2 regions of the Streptomyces sp. NPDC087215 genome follow, and region 1 is predicted to be linked to the other one. Evidence: riboswitches for the same ligand, from Rfam matches in the RefSeq annotation. Region 1 holds a riboswitch; the other holds the start of a gene.
What was found. Region 1 has a riboswitch for cobalamin ahead of cobN (cobaltochelatase subunit CobN). Riboswitches for the same ligand answer to the same signal wherever they lie in the genome.

Region 1 (9,252 bases):
GTCACGACGGTGCGGTCGGTGAAGTACGAGGCGAGGCTGACGAATCCGCTCGCGTCCATGGGGGAACCGATCAGCAGCAGGGGCCGCGGGTCGGTCCCGGTGCCGGGCCGGACGTCGTAGCGCAGGGTCGCGCCGACGGTCTCCAGGATGCGGGTGTCGGTCTCGGCCATGGTGTTCTCCTCGGTGGTGAGCCAGTCATAGGGGTAGACGTCCGGGCCGGGCCGCACTCATCGCTCTCCGGCGTGATTTCTTTTCGAAGTTCTCGATTCCTTCGCACTCCCGATCCCTTCGCACTCCCGAACGAGACGCAACGTCTTGCGAAGGGTGCGCCCATGGCGTATGTTCTCCATCGAGCGAGACGGACCGTCTCGTCTCGTCTCATTGATTCTCGTCGTCGATCCTCCGGAGGCCGCCCTTGTTCCGTGTCCTACTCACCGAGGTCAGCAGGCACCACCACCGTCCCGACGGCGGGCACCGGGCCGTGTTCGAGCGGGTCTCGCTGGCGCTGCGGCCCGGCGAACGGCTCGGTGTCGTCGGGGACAACGGGGCCGGGAAGTCCACCCTGCTCCGGCTGCTCGCGGGGCTCGAAGCCCCCGACGCGGGGACCGTCACCGTCGACGTCCCCGGGGGAGTCGGGCATCTCGCCCAGACCCGGGACCTGCCCCCGGACGCCACCGTCGGTGACGCCGTCGACCACGCCCTCGCGGACGTACGGGAGCTGGAGCGGGCGATCCGCGCCGCCGAGACGGCGCTCGCCGGGACCGGCGACCTCGCCGGATACGCCGGGCTGCTCGCCGCGTACGAGGCCAGGGGCGGCGCCGGGGCCGACCGGCGGGTCGAGACCGTGCTGCGCCGCCTCGGCGGGGACGGCCCGCTCGACCGCGCCCGGCCGCTCGCCGCGCTCTCCGGCGGACAGCGCTCCCGGCTCGCGCTCGCCGCCGTCCTCGCCGCCGGACCCGAACTGCTGCTGCTCGACGAACCCACCAACGACCTCGACGACCGGTCCGTGGCCTGGCTGGAGGAGCGGCTGCGCGCCCACCGGGGCACGGTCGTCGCCGTCTCCCACGACCGGACCTTCCTCGACCGGGTCACCACCGGCGTCCTGGAGGTGGACGAGGACCGCGGGACCGTGCGCCGGTACGGCGACGGCTACCCCGGCTATCTCGCCGGACGCGCCGCCGAACGGGCCCGCAGACAGCGGGAGCACGAGGAGTGGAAGCGGGAACTGGCCCGCCACCGGGCCCTCGCCGACACCCACACCGACCGTTTCTCCGCGATCCCCCGCAAGGCCCCGGCCGCCTTCAGCGGGGCGGGCGCCTTCCGGGCCCGGTCACGGGCGCACGGCGCCATGAGCCGCATCCGGGCCGCCGGGGAACGGCTCGCCCGGCTCACCGCAGCGCCCGTGCCCGCGCCGCCGCCCCCGCTGGCGTTCCGCGCCGAACTCACCGGCGGGGGCGCGCCCGTGGACCTCGCCGGAGTACGGATCGAGGGGCGGCTGCGGCTCGACGCCCTCCGTCTGGAGCCGGGCGAGCGGCTCCTGGTGACCGGTCCGAACGGCGCCGGGAAGAGCACTCTGCTGAAGCTCCTCGCGGGCGAACTCGCCCCCGACGAGGGCACGGTGGACACGGCGACGGAGGACGGACCCGCGCGGGTCGGGCTGCTCCGGCAGGAGACGGACCCGCCCACCGATCCCCGTACGGTGGGCGAGTCCTTCGGGGAGGACCGTACGGACGCACTGCTCGCCCTCGGCCTGTTCTCCGCCCGCGACCTGACGACCCCGGTCCGGGACCTGTCCACCGGGCAGCGCCGGAAGCTGGAACTGGCCCGGCTCGTCACCGGACCCGTCGACCTGCTCCTCCTCGACGAGCCGACCAACCATCTGGCCCCGGCGCTCGTGGAGGAGCTGGAGGCCGCGCTCGTCCCCTACCGGGGCACGCTGGTCGTCGTCAGCCACGACCGGCGGCTGCGGGCGGGCTTCCGGGGCCGGGTCCTCGAACTGGCCCCGGCGACGGCCCCGTTGCCCGTCTAGACCGGGGCCGGCAGGCCCCGCCCGGCACCGTCGGCTACGCGTCGGACGCGCCCTCCAGGTCGCCCTCCGTCTCCAGGAAGACCTGGCGCAGGGCGGCCAGGGTCTGCGCGTCCGGCTTCTCCCACATGCCGCGCGACTCGGCTTCGAGGAGGCGCTCCGCGATGCCGTGCAGGGCCCACGGGTTGGCCTCCTTCAGGAAGGCCTGGTTCGTCGGGTCGAGGACGTACTCCTGGGCGAGCTTGTCGTACATCCAGTCCGCGACCACGCCCGTCGTGGCGTCGTACCCGAAGAGGTAGTCGACGGTCGCCGCCAGCTCGAACGCGCCCTTGTAGCCGTGGCGGCGCATCGCCTCGATCCAGCGCGGGTTGACCACCCGCGCCCGGAACACCCGGGACGTCTCCTCGACGAGCGTGCGGGTGCGGACCGTCTCCGGGCGGGTCGAGTCCCCGATGTACGCCTCCGGGGCGGTGCCCTTGAGCGCGCGGACGGTCGCCACCATGCCGCCGTGGTACTGGAAGTAGTCGTCGGAGTCCGCGATGTCGTGCTCACGGGTGTCCGTGTTCTTCGCGGCCACCGCGATCCGCTTGTACGCGGTCTCCATCTCGGCCCGCGCCGGGCGCCCTTCGAGACCGCGCCCGTACGCGTACCCGCCCCACACCGTGTACACCTCGGCGAGGTCGGCGTCCGTGCGCCAGTCGCGGGAGTCGATCAGCTGGAGGATGCCCGCGCCGTACGTGCCCGGCCGGGAGCCGAAGATACGGGTGGTGGCGCGCCGCTCGTCGCCGTGCTCCGCGAGGTCGGCCTGGGTGTGCGCCCGGACGTGGTTGTCCTCGGCGGACTCGCCCTCAAGACCCGCGACCAGCCGTACGGCGTCGTCGAGGAGCCCGATGACGTGCGGGAACGCGTCCCGGAAGAAGCCGGAGATGCGCAGGGTGACATCGACGCGGGGGCGGCCCAGCTCGGCCAGCGGGATCGGTTCGAGACCGTTCACCCGGCGGGACGCCTCGTCCCACAGGGGCCGGACGCCCAGCAGGGCCAGCGCCTCGGCCACGTCGTCGCCCGAGGTGCGCATCGCGCTCGTGCCCCACAGGGAGAGGCCCACCGAGGTCGGCCAGGAGCCGTTGTCGGTGCGGTAGCGCTCCAGGAGCGAGTCCGCGAGCGCCTGCCCGGTCTCCCAGGCCAGCCGGGACGGTACGGCCTTCGGGTCGACCGAGTAGAAGTTGCGGCCGGTCGGCAGGACGTTGACCAGACCGCGCAGCGGCGAACCGGAGGGACCGGCCGGGACGAAGCCGCCGTCCAGGGCGTGCACGGCGTGCGTGAGTTCGTCGGTGGTGGCGGCGAGCCTCGGCACGACCTGCTCACAGGCGAACCGCAGCACCGCGTGCACCTCGGGGCCGTACGCGGCGGCCACCGGGGCGACCGCGTCCACGGACCAGTCCGCCGCCTCCATCGCCTCGACCAGCTCGCGGGCCTTCGCCTCCGCCTCGTCGGCGGTGGTCCGGGTCGCGGCCGACTCGTCCAGGCCCAGCGCCTCCCGCAGACCGGGCAGCGCCTGCGTACCGCCCCAGATCTGCCGGGCCCGCAGGATGGACAGGACCAGGTTGACCCGGGCCTCACCGGCCGGGGCGCCGCCCAGGACGTGCAGACCGTCCCGGATCTGGGCGTCCTTGACCTCGCACAGCCAGCCGTCGACGTGCAGCAGGAAGTCGTCGAAGCCGTCGTCCCCCGGACGCTCCTCCAGACCGAGGTCGTGGTCGAGCCGGGCCGCCTGGATCAGCGTCCAGATCTGGGCGCGGATCGCGGGCAGCTTCGCCGGGTCCATGGAGGAGATCTGCGCGTACTCGTCGAGGAGCTGCTCCAGGCGCGCGATGTCGCCGTAGGAGTCGGCGCGGGCCATCGGCGGCACCAGGTGGTCGACGAGCGTGGCGTGGGCGCGCCGCTTGGCCTGGGTGCCCTCGCCGGGGTCGTTGACGAGGAACGGGTAGACCAGCGGCAGGTCCCCGAGGGCCGCGTCGGGGCCGCAGGCGGCGGACAGGCCCGCGTTCTTGCCGGGCAGCCACTCCAGGTTGCCGTGCTTGCCCAGGTGGACCATGGCGTCGGCGCCGAAGCCGCCGTCGTCCGCGCGGGCCGCGATCCACCGGTACGCCGCCAGGTAGTGGTGCGACGGCGGCAGGTCCGGGTCGTGGTAGATCGCGATCGGGTTCTCGCCGAAGCCGCGCGGCGGCTGGATCAGGACCAGGAGGTTCCCGCGCCGCAGCGCGGCGAGGACGATGTCGCCCTCCGGGTTCCGGGAGCGGTCGAGGAACATCTCGCCGGGGGCGGGCCCCCAGTGCTCCTCGACGCGCTCGCGCAGCCCGGCGGGGAGCTCCGCGTACCACCGCCGGTAGTCGGCGGCCGGGATGCGGACCGGGTTCTTCGCCAGTTGCTCCTCGGTCAGCCAGTCCTGGTCGTGGCCGCCCGCCTCGATGAGGGCGTAGATCAGCTCGTCGCCGTCGCCGGAGACCAGACCGGGCAGCTCGTCGGCGGGCCCGAAGTCGTACCCCTCGGCGATCAGCCGGCGCAGCAGGGAGACGGCGGAGGCGGGGGTGTCGAGGCCGACCGCGTTGCCGATGCGGGAGTGCTTCGTCGGGTACGCGGAGAGGACGAGCGCCAGCCTCTTGTCGGCGTTCGGGATGTGCCGCAGGCGGGCGTGCCGCACGGCGGTCCCGGCGACCCGGGCCGCCCGCTCGGGGTCGGCGACGTACGCGGGCAGCCCGTCCTCGTCGATCTCCTTGAAGGAGAACGGGACGGTGATGAGCCGCCCGTCGAACTCGGGGACGGCGACCTGGCTCGCCGCGTCCAGCGGCGACAGGCCCTCGTCGCTCTCCTCCCACGCGGCCCGCGAGGAGGTCAGGCAGAGCGCCTGGAGGATCGGCACGTCGAGCCCGGCCAGCGCGCCCGCGTCCCAGGCCTCCTCGTCGCCGCCCGCCTGCGCCTCGGCGGGCTTGGTGCCGCCCGCCGCGAGGACCGTGGTGACGATCGCGTCGGCGGCGCGCAGCCGGTCGAGCAGCTCCGGCTCGGGGGCCCGCAGGGACGCCACGTACAGCGGGAGGGCCTGGGCGCCCGCGTCCTCGACCGCCGCGCACAGGGCCTCGACGAAGCCGGTGTTCCCGCTCATGTGGTGGGCGCGGTAGTAGAGCACGGCGACGGTCGGGCCGTCCGTCGTGCGGGCGGTCCGCTCCAGCGGGCCCCAGGTGGGGGCGGCGGCCGGGGACTCGAAGCCGTGGCCGGTGAGCAGGACGGTGTCGGAGAGGAAGCGGGCCAGCTGTTCCAGGTTCGCCGGGCCGCCGTGCGCGAGATAGGCGTGGGCCTCGGTGGCGACGCCGACGGGGACGGTGGACGCCTCCATCAGCTGGGCGTCGGGGGCCTGTTCGCCGCTGAGGACGACCACCGGCAGTCCGGCGGCGCGGACCGCGTCCAGGCCCTCCTGCCAGGAGCGGAGCCCGCCCAGGAGACGGACGACGACGAGGTCGGTGCCGTCCAGGAGGCCGGGCAGATCGGCCAGGGGGAGCCGGGCGGGGTTGGCGAAGCGGTACTCCACCGGTCCGCCGGCCGCGCGGGCACTGAGCAGGTCGGTGTCGGAGTGCGACAGCAGCAGGAGCATGGCTACGCAGGCCTTCCTCGGGGTGGTCCGCGCCCCGGGTGGTCGTGTGGACGGCGGGAGTTCCTGGCTCACCTGCCCGGTGGTGCCGGACCGGCTCACAGTGGCGGGACCGCGCCGGAATCGCACCGGGCTTCCTCCCCGGGGTCCTGGGACCCCATGCCGTCTGCATAGTAGAACGTGCCGTCGGCGGGCCGGGGCCGCCGTCGCAGTCGTCCGGATCACACCCGCGAGCCGTCCGGTCCCCCGTCGGTATGCTCGCCGCCATGCCGCCCACCCCGCTCCCGCCGTCCGCGCCCCGCACCCGGGACCGCGGCGACGCGTGCCCGGGAGCGCTGCGCCCGCACTCCGCCGACGACGGCGGGCTCGCCCGACTCCGGCTTCCCGGAGGCCGTCTGACCGCCCCTCAGGTGGAGGTCCTGGCGGCGGCGGCGGAGGAGCTGGGCGACGGACGGATCAGTGTCACCTCGCGCGGCAACGCGGAACTGCGCGGCCTCCCGGACGACTGCGGGGCCGCGCTCGCCGACCGGCTCGCCCCGGCGGGCCTGCTGCCCTCCCCCCGGCACGAACGCGTCCGCAACATCGTCGCCTCGCCCACCGCGGGACTCGACGGACTCGGCCACGGCGACGCGCAGTTGTGGGCCCGCGCGCTGGACGGCGCCCTGTGCGCCGAGCCCCGGGCGGCGGCGCTCTCGGGCCGGTTCCTGTTCGTCCTGGACGACGGGCGCGGGGACGTCGCCGGACTCGGCGGCGATGTGACCTTGGTCGCAGCGCCCGGCGGCACCGCCCTGCTGCGGCTGGGCCCGCTGGCCTTCAGAACCGGGGCCGCCGACGCCGTCCCGGCGGCCCTGGCCGCCGCCCTCGCCTTCCTCGACGCCGCCGACGCCGCCGGGACCGGGGCCTGGCGCCCCCGGGAACTGCCCGGGGCGCACGTACCGGACTGGGCCGGGGCACTGGCCCGCGCCGGGATCGCGGCCGAGCCCGTCTCCGTACCCCCGCCGCCGGTGTCACCGCCGCCCCCGCCGGGCGAACTGCCCGGCGGCACCCCGCACGTCCTCGCCCCGCTGGGCAGGCTGACCGCCGCCCAGCTGCGGGCCCTGCTGCCCGCCGACGAGGTCCGGCTCACGCCCTGGCGCGGAGCGGTCGTCGTCGGCGCGGGCCCCGGCAGGCTGCCCGCGCTCGCCGCGCACGGCCTGATCACCCGGCCCGACGCGCCCGGCACCGGCGTCACCGTCTGCACCGGGCGGCCCGGCTGCGCCAAGTCCCTCGCCGATGTGCGGGCCGACGCGCTCGCCGCGCCCCCGGGCCCGCTGCCGGTGCACTACTCCGGCTGCGCGCGCCGCTGCGGGCACCCCCACGGCGCCCGTACCGAAGTCGTCGCCACCGGTGACGACGGCTACCTGGTGGACGACGTCCCCACCCCCCGCGCCGCCCTGTCCGAGGCGGTCGCGGCGGCCCGCAACCCGGCGACCCACACGAGATGAGCGAGAGCACCACGATGTTCGACTACGAGAAGGACGGGGCGGAGATCTACCGCCGGTCCTTTGCCACGATCCGCGCCGAGGCGGACCTCTCGGGCCTGCCCGCCGACATCGCCCAGGTCGCGGTCCGCATGATCCACGCCTGCGGGATGACCGACCTCGTCCAGGACATCGCGTACTCCCCCGGCGTCGTCACCCGGGCCCGCGCCGCGCTGCGCGCCGGGGCGCCGATCCTCTGCGACGCCCAGATGGTCGCCAGCGGCGTCACCCGCAAGCGGCTGCCCGCCGACAACGAGGTGATCTGCGCGCTCTCCGACCCGGCCGTGCCGGGCCTCGCCGCCGAACTGGGCACCACCCGCTCCGCCGCCGCCCTCGAACTGTGGCGGGACCGCCTCGAAGGCTCCGTCGTCGCCATCGGCAACGCGCCCACCGCCCTCTTCCACCTCCTGGAGATGGTCGCGAAGGGCGGGCCCCGGCCCGCCGCCGTCCTCGGCATACCCGTCGGCTTCATCGGCGCCGCCGAGTCCAAGGACGCCCTCGCCGCCCAGGACCTCGGCCTCGAATACCTCGTCGTCCGGGGCAGGCGCGGCGGCAGCGCCATGACGGCCGCCGCCCTCAACGCCCTCGCCCACGAAGCGGAGATCCAGGCATGAGCACCGCACCGCGCACCCCGGGCAGGCTGTACGGGGTCGGGCTGGGGCCCGGCGACCCGGAGCTGATGACGCTGGCCGCCGTGAGGGCCATCGGGGACGCCGACGTCGTCGCCTACCACTCGGCCCGCCACGGCCGGTCCATCGCCCGCTCCATCGCCGCCGCGCACCTGCGCGAGGACCACGTCGAGGAGCGGCTGATGTACCCGCTCACCGTGGAGACCACCGACCACCCCGGCGGCTACCGGGGCGCCCTGGACGACTTCTACGAGGAGGCCGCCGCCCGGCTCGCCGCCCACCTCGACGCGGGCCGCACCGTCGCCGTGCTCGCCGAGGGCGACCCCCTCTTCTACGGCTCCTACCAGCACATGCACAAGCGGCTCGCGGACCGCTACGACACCACCGTCATCCCCGGCGTCACCTCGGTCAGCGCCGCCGCCGCCCGGCTCGGCGAGCCGCTGTGCGAGGCCGAGGAAGTCCTCACGATCATCCCCGGCACCCTCCCCGAGGACGAGCTGACGGCCCGGCTCGCGGGCACCGACTCGGCGGTCGTGATGAAGCTCGGCCGCACCTTCCCCACCGTCCGGCGGGCCCTGGAGCGGGCCGGACGGCTCGACGACGCCCGGTACGTGGAGCGCGCCTTCATGCCCGGCGAGCGCACCGGCGACCTCGCCGACGTCGACCCCGGCACCGTCCCCTACTTCTCGGTGGCCGTCCTGCCCTCCCGGGTCGACGCCGTGCCCCCCGTACGGGACCGGGGCGAGGTCGTCGTCGTCGGCACCGGCCCCGCCGGAGCGCCCTGGCTCACCCCCGAGTCGCGCGGCGCCCTCGTCAACGCCGACGTCCTCGTCGGCTACACCACCTACCTGGCCCGGGTGCCGGTGCTGCGCCCCGGGCAGATCCGGCACGGCTCCGACAACAAGGCCGAGTCCGAGCGCGCCGAGTTCGCCCTCGACCTGGCCCGCCGGGGCCACCGGGTCGCGGTCGTCTCCGGCGGCGACCCGGGCGTCTTCGCGATGGCCACCGCCGTCCTGGAGGTCGCCTGCGAACCGGCCTACGCCGACGTGCCCGTACGGGTCCTCCCGGGGGTGACAGCCGCCAACGCGGCCGCCGCCGCCGCGGGCGCGCCCCTCGGCCACGACTACGCGACGATCTCCCTGTCGGACCGGCTCAAGCCCTGGGAGGTCATCGAGGCGCGGCTGCGCGCCGCCGCGGAGGCCGACCTGGTCATCGCCCTCTACAACCCGGGCTCGAAGTCCCGTACGCACCAGGTGGCCGCCGCCCGCGAACTGCTGCTGGCGCTGCGCGCCCCGGAGACCCCGGTGGTCGTCGCCCGGGACGTCGGCGGGCCGGAGCAGTCGGTGCGGGTGGTGACCCTGGAGACCCTGGAGCCGTCCGAGGTCGACATGCGGACCCTGCTCCTGATCGGCTCCTCGCAGACCCGCGCGGTGG
Region 2 (9,252 bases), on a different contig from region 1:
CGGGGGAGTCGGCAGCGGGCGCGCCGGGCGCGCCGGGGCCGGGGGCCTCCGGCCCCGCGCCGTCCGCCGGGGCGTCCGGCACCGTGTCCGGCCCCTCGCCCTGCGGCGGTACGCCCCCGCCGGGGCCGCCGTCCGGGCCGCCGTCGCCCGGACCGTCCGGCTCGGGCTCGTCGTCCGGGTCCCCCTGGGGTTCCTCGCCCTTGAAGCGCTCCAGGGTCTCGTCGAGCTTGTCCTCGTCGAGACCGGGCGCGTCGAAGGGGTTGCGGCGGCGACGGTGGGGCAGCGCGAGGAGCGCCGCCTGCCGTACGTCCTGCGAGTCCACCTCGGTCCGGTCCGCCCACGCGGCGAGCGCGGTCGCGGTCCGGGCCATCACGATGTCGGCGCGCATCCCGTCCACCTCGAACGCGGCGCAGGTCGCGGCGATCTGGAGCAGTGCCGCGTCCCCGAGGACCACCTGCGGCAGCCGTTCGCGGGCGGCGACGATCCGGGCCCGCAGCGCGGACTCCTCGTCGGCCCAGCGCGCGGCGAACGCGGCCGGGTCGTCCTCGAACGCGAGCCGCCGCCGCACCACCTCCACCCGCTGCGCGGGCTCCCGGGAGGCCGCGACCTCCACGGTGAGGCCGAAGCGGTCGAGCAGCTGCGGCCGCAGCTCGCCCTCCTCGGGGTTCATCGTCCCGACGAGCAGGAAGCGGGCGGCGTGCCGCACGGAGACGCCCTCGCGCTCCACGTGCGAGGAGCCCATGGCGGCGGCGTCGAGCAGGTGGTCGATGAGGTGGTCGCTCAGCAGGTTGACCTCGTCGACGTACAGGATGCCCCGGTGCGCGGCGGCGAGCAGCCCCGGCTCGAAGGCCTTCACGCCCTCGGCGAGCGCCTTCTCGAAGTCGAGGGCGCCGACGAGCCGGTCCTCGGAGGCGCCGACGGGCAGCTCGACCATCCGCGCGGGCCGCTCCGCCGCCGGGGCGGTGTCGTGCGGGCCGTCGGGGCAGCCCGGGTCGGGCGAGGCCGGGTCGCAGCTGAACCGGCAGCCCGCGACGACCGGCACCGGCGGCAGCAGTTCGGCGAGCGCCCGGACGGCGGTGGACTTCGCGGTCCCCTTCTCGCCCCGGACCAGCACCCCGCCCACGGCCGGGCTGACGGCGTTGAGCAGCAGCGCGAGCCGCAGGTCGTCCATGCCGACGACGGCGGTGAACGGATACCGGGCGTTCATCGGCCGGTCCTTTCGTCGAGTTCGCTCCACGGGCGTCCCGTCCGGGACCCCGCGCTTCCGGTGCCGGCGGGGACGGCCGTACGGGCGCCCGCGCCCGGCGGCCCTCCCGCGCTCACGGCGCTCCCGGCGGTACGAACGGCAGGCCGGGCGGCGGACCGTCCTCGATCAGCCGCAGCAGCGCGTCGGTGTCCGCGTGTTCCTCGATCAGGTCGCCGAGCCGGTCGAGCTGCTCCTCGCGGAGCGCCGCGAACGAGGTGTCCGGCGCCGGGACGAAGCGGCGCCCGGCCGCCGCGGCGACCTCCCGCAGGAACGCGCGCCGGAAACCGTCGCTCTCCAGCGAGCCGTGCCAGTGGGTGCCCCACACGGACCCCGCCCGGCATCCGTCGAGGAACGTCTCGCCGCCCAGCACCTCGGCGACGCCGTGGTGGATCTCGTACCCCTCGACCCGTTCCCCGAGGGCCTCGCCGGACGGCCGGGCGAGGGTCTTCTCGCGGGCGAAGCGGACCCGTACGGGCAGCAGCCCGAGCCCGGCGACGGCCCCCGCCCTCGACTCGACCTCGTCGTCGATGTGCTCGCCGAGGACCTGGAAGCCGCCGCAGATCCCCAGCACCGGACGGCCCTCGGCCGCGCGCCGGACGAGGGCGTCGGCGAGTCCCCGCTCGCGCAGCCAGGCCAGCGCCCGGACCGTGCCCCGGGTGCCGGGCACGACGACGAGGTCCGCGTCGACGAGTTCCTCGGGCCGGTCGACGAACCGGACGACGACGCCCGGCTCGGCCGCCAGCGCGTCCACGTCCGTGAAGTTGGACATCAGCGGTACGGCGCAGACGGCGACCCGCAGCACGTCCGCGCCGACCGGCGGGGCGACGACCGACTCGCGGACCGTGCCGCGCAGCGAGACGCGCAGCCCGTCCTCCTCGTCGATGCCGAGGCCGTGCGCGTACGGCAGGACGCCGAAGGTGCGGCGGCCGGTCAGCCCGTGCAGCATGTCGAGGCCCGGTTCGAGGAGGCTCACATCGCCCCGGAACTTGTTCACCAGGTATCCGGCGACCAGTTCCTGGTCCTCGGGGGCCAGCAGCGCCGTCGTGCCGAAGAACTGGGCGAAGACCCCGCCCCTGTCGATGTCGCCGACGACCACGACGGGCAGCCGCGCGGCCCGCGCGACCCCCATGTTGACGATGTCGGTGCGCCGCAGGTTGATCTCGGCGGGGCTGCCCGCGCCCTCGCAGATCACCGCGTCGTAGCTGCTCCGCAGCTCCTCCAGGCAGGCCATCACCGGTTCGAACAGCTCCTTCTGCCGTCCGCCGTGGTAGCCCCGGGCGCTCATCTCACCCACCGGCCGGCCCATCAGGACGACCTGGCTGGAGCGGTCGCCGCCCGGCTTGAGGAGCACCGGGTTCATCAGCGCCGTCGGCTCCACCCGGGCGGCCTGCGCCTGCATGGCCTGGGCCCGGCCTATCTCGGCGCCCTCGCGGGTCACGAAGGAGTTCAGGGACATGTTCTGCCCCTTGAACGGCGCCACCTTCAGGCCCGCGCGGACCAGCCAGCGGCAGATCCCGGCCGTCACGACGCTCTTCCCGGCGTCGGACGTCGTACCGGCGACCAGCAGCCCCCCACCCCTCACTTCGTCCTCCGCTTCACGGTGTCGGTCAGTATCCGGCCGCCCACGCAGACGGCCAGGGTGAGCGCGGTGACCCGGCGGGACAGCCGGACCGCCCGTTCGATGTCGGGCACCTCGACGGCCCGGCCCGTCGCGTTGAGCACCGGCCGGTGCTCGACCCGGCCGCCGTACGCGAGGGTGCCGCCGAGCCGGACGCCGAGCGCGCCCGCGAAGGACGCCTCGACGGGGCCCGCGTTGGGGCTGGGGTGGCGCGCCGCGTCCGCCCGCCAGGCCCGTACGGACCCGCGCGGGTCCCCGCCCGCGACGGTCGCGAGGGCGGCCGTCAGCCGGGCGCCGGGCCAGCCCGCGAGGTCGTCGAGCCGGGCCGAGGCCCAGCCGAAGCGCCGGTGCCGCGCGGACTTGTGGCCGACCATCGCGTCCAGGGTGTTGACGGCCCGGAAGCCGAGGAGCCCCGGCACGCCCGCGACCGCGCCCCAGAACAGGGCGCCGACCACGGCGTCGGAGGTGTTCTCGGCGACGGACTCGACGACCGCGCGGGCCATCGCGGGCCCGTCCAGGGACTGCGGGTCGCGCCCGCACAGGTGCGGCAGCCGCTCCCGGGCCGCCTCCAGGTCCCCGGCGGCCAGCGCCCCGCCGATCGCGCGGGCCTCCCGGCCCAGGGTCGTCCCGCCGACGACGGCCCAGACGGAGACGGCGGTGAGGGCGACGGCGGCGGACGGCCGGTCGCGCACGGTCCGCGCGGCGAGGGCGCCCAGGGCCGCGGCGGTTCCGGCGCAGACGGCGGTGTGCAGCGTGCCCCAGCCCCGGTGGTCGTGGTGGAGGCGGTCCTCGACGGCGGCGGCGGCCCGGCCGAACGCGGCGACGGGATGGCCCCTCCGGGGGTCGCCGACGAGCAGGTCCACGGCGAGACCGGCGGCGGTGCCGCACGCGAACACACCGGTGGTACTGGGGCGGCCGGGCATGGCGCTCCGTCCTCACTCAGGGTCCGCGCCCTGGATCGACGTCACCGGCGGCGAGAGTTCCTGGCTCCCGGACCCTCGGATCCGGTCACAGTGGCGGGACCGCGCCGGATTCGCACCGGACTTCCTCTTCTGCCGCCGTCTTGGCCCCGGCAGTCCACCACGCCCCGAGAACAGCCGTCAACTCACCGTTGACCTGCGGCGGGGCACTGTGCGGAGCACCACAGACAGGGCCCGGACGCGCACGGAGGCCGGGTGACCGCACACGAGGTGCGGCCACCCGGCCTCCGGGGGGTGGACCGTCAGGCGACGATCAGGTAGATGCCGTACGACACGGCCGCGACGCACAGGGCGAAGCAGGCGTAGGCGCCGGTGCGGGCCAGGACGGCGGAGCCGCCCCGCGCGGCGGCCTGCTCCTGCTTGGAGAGGCCGACGATGCCGAGGGTGAAGAGGCCCACGAGGGCGAGAGTGGCCACGAGGCTGACTCCGAACACGGAGCCGAGGGCCGCCCAGTCGATCTTCATGTCGTTCGTTCCTTACACCGCTGCGGCGGAGGCCGGGGGAGCGGACGGGTCGATGGGGGCCGGGGCCGGGATGGTCGCCTTCAGGTCCGCGTCCGTGACGGCGGCGAAGGAGCCGGCCGGGGGCGGCGGGGTGACGGCGGCCATCGCGGTGGTCACCACGCCCGCGGGCTCCGCCGGGGCGTCGGACTCGACCTCGTTGACGTTGTGGTGGTCGACCGGCTTGCGGCGGGACAGCACCCAGATGTAGGCCGAGCCGCCGATCAGGACGGCCGCGGTGGCGGCGATGCCCCAGGGGCCCTGCTTGGTGAGGAACTCGGCACCGGCGCCGACCAGACCCGCGGCGGGCAGGGTCAGGCCCCAGGCGACGAACATCCGGGTCGCGGTCGACCAGCGGACGACACCGCCCTTGCGGCCGAGACCGGCACCCATCACGGCACCCGAGCAGGACTGGGTGGTGGAGAGGGAGAAGCCGAGGTGCGAGGAGGCCAGGATGACCGTCGCGGCGCTGGTCTGGGCGGTGAAGCCCTGCTGCGGCTGGAGGTCGGTGAGGCCCTTGCCCATGGTGCGGATGATGCGCCAGCCGCCGAGGTAGGTGCCGAGGGCGATGGCGACACCGGCGGAGACGATGACCCAGAAGGGCGGGTTGGCACCGGGGGCGACGACGCCCTGGGTGACCAGCGCGAGGGTGATGATGCCCATCGTCTTCTGCGCGTCGTTGGTGCCGTGGGCCAGGGAGACGAGACCGGCGGAGGCGATCTGGCCGACCCGGTAGCCCTTGGCGGTGTGCTTCTGCTCGGTCTTCGCGCCGATCTTGTACGTCAGACGGGTCGCCAGCATCGCGGCGAGACCGGCGACGAGCGGGGCGGCGATGGCCGGGATCAGCACCTTGGTGATGATCGTGGAGCCGTTCACGGCCGACCAGCCGGCCGACATGACCGCGGCGCCGATGAGGCCGCCGAAGAGGGCGTGGGAGGAGCTGGACGGCAGGCCCAGGAGCCAGGTCAGCAGGTTCCACAGGATCGCGCCGACCAGCGCGGCGAAGATCACCTCTGTTCTGATGCCCTCTTCGTTGATGATCCCGCCGGAGATCGTCTTGGCGACCTCCACGGACAGGAACGCGCCGACGAGGTTGAGCACGGCGGACATGGCCACCGCCGTCTTGGGCTTGAGCGCACCGGTCGAGATGGTCGTGGCCATCGCGTTCGCGGTGTCGTGGAAACCGTTCGTGAAATCGAACACGAGAGCTGTCACGACCACAATGGCGAGCAGCAGCGTGATGTGTTCCATTTACCCAGGCAATCGTTTGACGTCAGTGGCCAGCCGAACGTAAGCAACCTGGGTGAACGGAAGGTGAACTGGGTAGGGCGCGACGGTGTCTCTATCCGGTGTCAACAGATTCCGTTTACGGCTCCGGAGCACCCGCTGTCCACGATGCGGTCACCCCGCAACCCCGGGTAATCCCGGACGACACCGGGCACGTACGACCTGTCCCGGTTCCACCCCCGCCACCCGGTTCCGCTCCCCGGACCGGACCATCCGACCGGGGGACCCCCCTGAGGAGACTCATGTCACTCCCCCGGGGGACCCCCGGACCCGCTCCCCGCACCCCCGGCCGGCCCCGTCCGGTGGCAGCCCGCCGCCACCCTGCCGAGACTGGGAACGTGCGCCCGGCTACAGCGACGGCAGCGGCCGTCACCACCCTGCTCGGTGTCGGCGCGGCCGCGGTCGCGGCCGGCCGGTACGCCAGCGACGCCGCCCTCAAGGCGCCGTCCGGACGTCCCCTCCCCGGGGAACCCCGACTGACCGTGCACGCCACCGGTCCCGGACAGATCACCCTCACCCGGGGCCTCGCCTCACTGCGCCCCGGCACCTACGGCATCGAGGGCCACGGCCTGCACGCCGTCGTCGGCCCCGTCCTCGACCGCGTCCCGCACACCGCCGACACCGTCGTCCGGCGCCTGGAACGGGTCGAGCTCGGCGTCGTCGCCCCCGGCGTCCGCGTCCGCCTCACCCCCCAGCTCCACCGGGGCACCCCGACCTCCGCCCTCGGCATCCCCCACGAGGACACCGAGATCCCCGGCGAACTCGGACCCCTGCCCGCCTGGCTGGCCGCCGCCCCCCGCACCACCTGGGTCATCGCCCTGCACGGCCTCGGCACCACCCGCGAGCACCCGCTGAACGTCCTCCCCTTCTTCCACCGGAGCAAGGTCCCCGTCCTGATCCCCGCCTACCGGGGCGACGAGGGCGCGCCCCCCTCCCCCGACGGCCTCGCCCACCTCGGCGCCTCCGAATGGCGCGACGTCGACGCCGCCATCCGCTACGCCGTCCGCCGGGGCGCGGGCAAGGTCGTCCTGCACGGCTGGGGGACCGGCGCCACGATGGCCCTGCGCGCCGCCGCCGAGTCCGGCGTCCGCGACCGGATCGCCGGACTCGTCCTCGACTCCCCGGTCCTCGACTGGGAGGCCACCCTGCGCAACCTCGCCGCCGCCCGGCACGTCCCCGGACCGCTGATCCCGCTCGCCGTCCGCGCCGCCCAGGGCAGGACCGGCCCGCACGGCGACCTCCTCGAAGCCGCCGTCGCCCCCGACGCCCTGCGCGTCCCCGTCCTCCTGCTGCACGGCCCCGACGACACCCTCGCCCCCTGGGAACCCTCCGTCGAGCTGGCCGCCCGCCGCCCCGACCTCGTCACCCTCCAGACCGTCCGGCGCGCCCCGCACGCCTGCCTGTGGAACGCCGACCCCGTCCGCTACGAGGAGGGCCTGCGCCGCTTCCTCACCCCCCTCCTCTGAGGAGAGCGGGACGGGCCCCGACCTCCTCCGTCCGTGTCCACCGCGCCGGGGTGGCCGATTCCGATTGGGCTTTCGGGCCGTCAGCGGGAAGACTGCCCCCGTGACGTCTCGAAAGCCCGATGAACCATTGGCGCGCAACTCCAGACTCCGACTCGTCCGCCCGCGGGCGCTGGCCACTGCCCGACGGGCCGTGACGACCCGGCGCACCCGGCCGGCGCCGAGGCCGCCCGAGGGCACTCCGCCCCGCGCGGAACTCGCCCGCCAGGCCCGGCACGTCCTCGCCGACGCCGTACGGATCGCCCGCTGGGCCGCCGTCGAGCGCGGCGCGGGCGCGGCCCCCGGCACCGGCCCCGCCCAGGAACGGGCCGCCGCCGCACTGGACCTGACACCCGGCCAGATCCGGGCCGGCTGGGACCGGGCCCGGCTCGCCGGACTCGTCGAGCTCCACGGCGGCACCGCCCGCCCCGGCTGGCGCCTCCACGCCTGGGACCGCGACGACTCCGCCGTGCTGCGCGGCTGGGTCGCGCTCCTCGACGCCTGGTCCCTGGTGCACCCGTCCCCCGAGGACGTCGCGCCCGGCGCCGTCGCCGAGGTCGTCGAGGCCCTCCCGCAGGTCCTCACGCTGCTCCAGCTCTCCCAGGGCCCGGTCGACGTCCCCGTCCTCCTCGACCTCCTCGGCCAGCGCGTCGAGGAACTGCGCGAGGAGCGCTGCGAGGTCCCGGCCGCCGCGGAACCCGCCCACGAGACCCAGGACACCCCCGGCACCGACGGGCTCCCCGCCCTCCTCGACTGGGCCCTCGAAGGCCTCGCGGCCGTCGGCGCGCTCACCCTGGGCCCCGGCCCCGAGGGGCGCCACGCCACCCTCACCCCGCTCGGCAACTGGGCGGTCTGGGTCAAGCTGGAGCAGATCTGCGTCGCCGCGCAGAGCCCCGCGGGCAACATCGAGCAGTCCGCCGAGGACATGCTCAGGGGCTGTGCCCGGCTCACCCCAGGACCCGCCCGCGCCGAGTACCGCGCCTGGCTCGCCGCCCGCACCCTCGCCGCCGCGGTGACCGAACTCCTCACCGTCGCCCGGGGCGAGGACGCCCTGCTGCGCGGGCTCGCCTTCGAGGCGCTCCGGGTCGTCGGCGCCCCCGCCGAGGCCGAGGTCCGCGCCACCGTCGCCGAGCCGTCGCTGCGCCCGTACGCCCTGCTCTGGCTCGCCGAGTACGAGGGTGCCGACGCCGACGACGCCCAGGAGGTGCTGACCCGCGAGGAGTCCACCTGGCTCTGGGTGGACACGGCGGCGGCCGTCGCGGACCACGGCGAGAGCGCGCTGCTCGTCCGGCACCTCGACTCCGCCGTGCAGGGCACCGTCCCGGCGCTGCTCGACGAGGTCCGCGCCGTCGGTCACCCCCGTACGGTCCAGGTCCTGGTCGCCCTCGCCGCAGCCCATCCGGACCCGGCCCTCGCGAAGGCGGTCCGCAGGGCCGCCTTCCAGGTCCACACCGGGGGAGCGTGACGGGCCCCGGCCCGGCGCGTCACGTCCTCCGCCCGGCGCCCCGCTACTCGGCGGCGCCGGGCAGGTACGTCCCGAAGCTCCAGACGTTCCCCTCGGCGTCCCGGGCCGCGTACTCCCGGGAGCCGTAGTCCTGGTCCCGGAGCGGCAGCACGATCTCGGCGCCGTGGGCGACCGCGCGCGCGTGATGGGCGTCGGCGTCGTCCACGTGCACGTAGACGCCGACCGGGCCCGCACCGGTCATCAGCCGGTCGAACTCGCTTCCGGTGCCCTTGCTGCCCAGCATCACCATCCCGTTCCCGTACGACAGCTCGGCGTGCGCGATCCGCCCGTCCTCGCCCTCGTACACCGCCGTCGCGGTGAACCCGAACGCGTCCGTGAGCTGCGCGATCGCCGCCTTCGCGTCCGCGTACAGCAGGGTCGGACAGACCTGGGGCGCCCCGGTCATCCCGATCACTTCCTCTCGATCCGTTCCCGTGTGACCCAGCTCTCATTCCCGCAGCCGCCTCCGACAGGTCAGCGGAACGTGTCGCACCGGGCCATGTCGCCGGTCCGGTAGCCCTCCTGGAACCACCGCTGACGCTGCGCCGCCGAGCCGTGCGTCCAGTTCTCCGGTGTCACCCGGCCCTGGAACCGCTCCTGGACGCGGTCGTCCCC

Region 2: linked by a shared signal. The riboswitch ahead of ACIO92_RS09050 (cobalamin biosynthesis protein) and the one ahead of cobN (cobaltochelatase subunit CobN) in region 1 are both predicted to bind cobalamin.

What each region holds. Positions count from the first base shown of each region.
Region 1 is NZ_JBIUZD010000003.1:445,459-454,710, reverse strand. It holds gene ACIO92_RS11555 (alpha/beta fold hydrolase) at 1-170, opposite strand, end outside; gene ACIO92_RS11550 (ABC-F family ATP-binding cassette domain-containing protein) at 482-2,029, shown strand; gene cobN (cobaltochelatase subunit CobN) at 2,064-5,672, opposite strand; cobalamin riboswitch at 5,707-5,851, opposite strand; gene ACIO92_RS11540 (cobalamin biosynthesis protein CobG) at 5,924-7,153, shown strand; gene ACIO92_RS11535 (precorrin-8X methylmutase) at 7,150-7,803, shown strand; gene ACIO92_RS11530 (precorrin-2 C(20)-methyltransferase) at 7,800-9,252, shown strand, end outside.
Region 2 is NZ_JBIUZD010000002.1:997,153-1,006,404, forward strand. It holds gene ACIO92_RS09040 (putative cobaltochelatase) at 1-1,207, opposite strand, end outside; gene ACIO92_RS09045 (cobyric acid synthase) at 1,320-2,828, opposite strand; gene ACIO92_RS09050 (cobalamin biosynthesis protein) at 2,825-3,787, opposite strand; cobalamin riboswitch at 3,819-3,961, opposite strand; gene ACIO92_RS09055 (hypothetical protein) at 4,087-4,308, opposite strand; gene ACIO92_RS09060 (inorganic phosphate transporter) at 4,321-5,595, opposite strand; gene ACIO92_RS09065 (hypothetical protein) at 5,970-7,097, shown strand; gene ACIO92_RS09070 (hypothetical protein) at 7,198-8,598, shown strand; gene ACIO92_RS09075 (VOC family protein) at 8,642-9,043, opposite strand; gene ACIO92_RS09080 (neutral zinc metallopeptidase) at 9,112-9,252, opposite strand, start outside.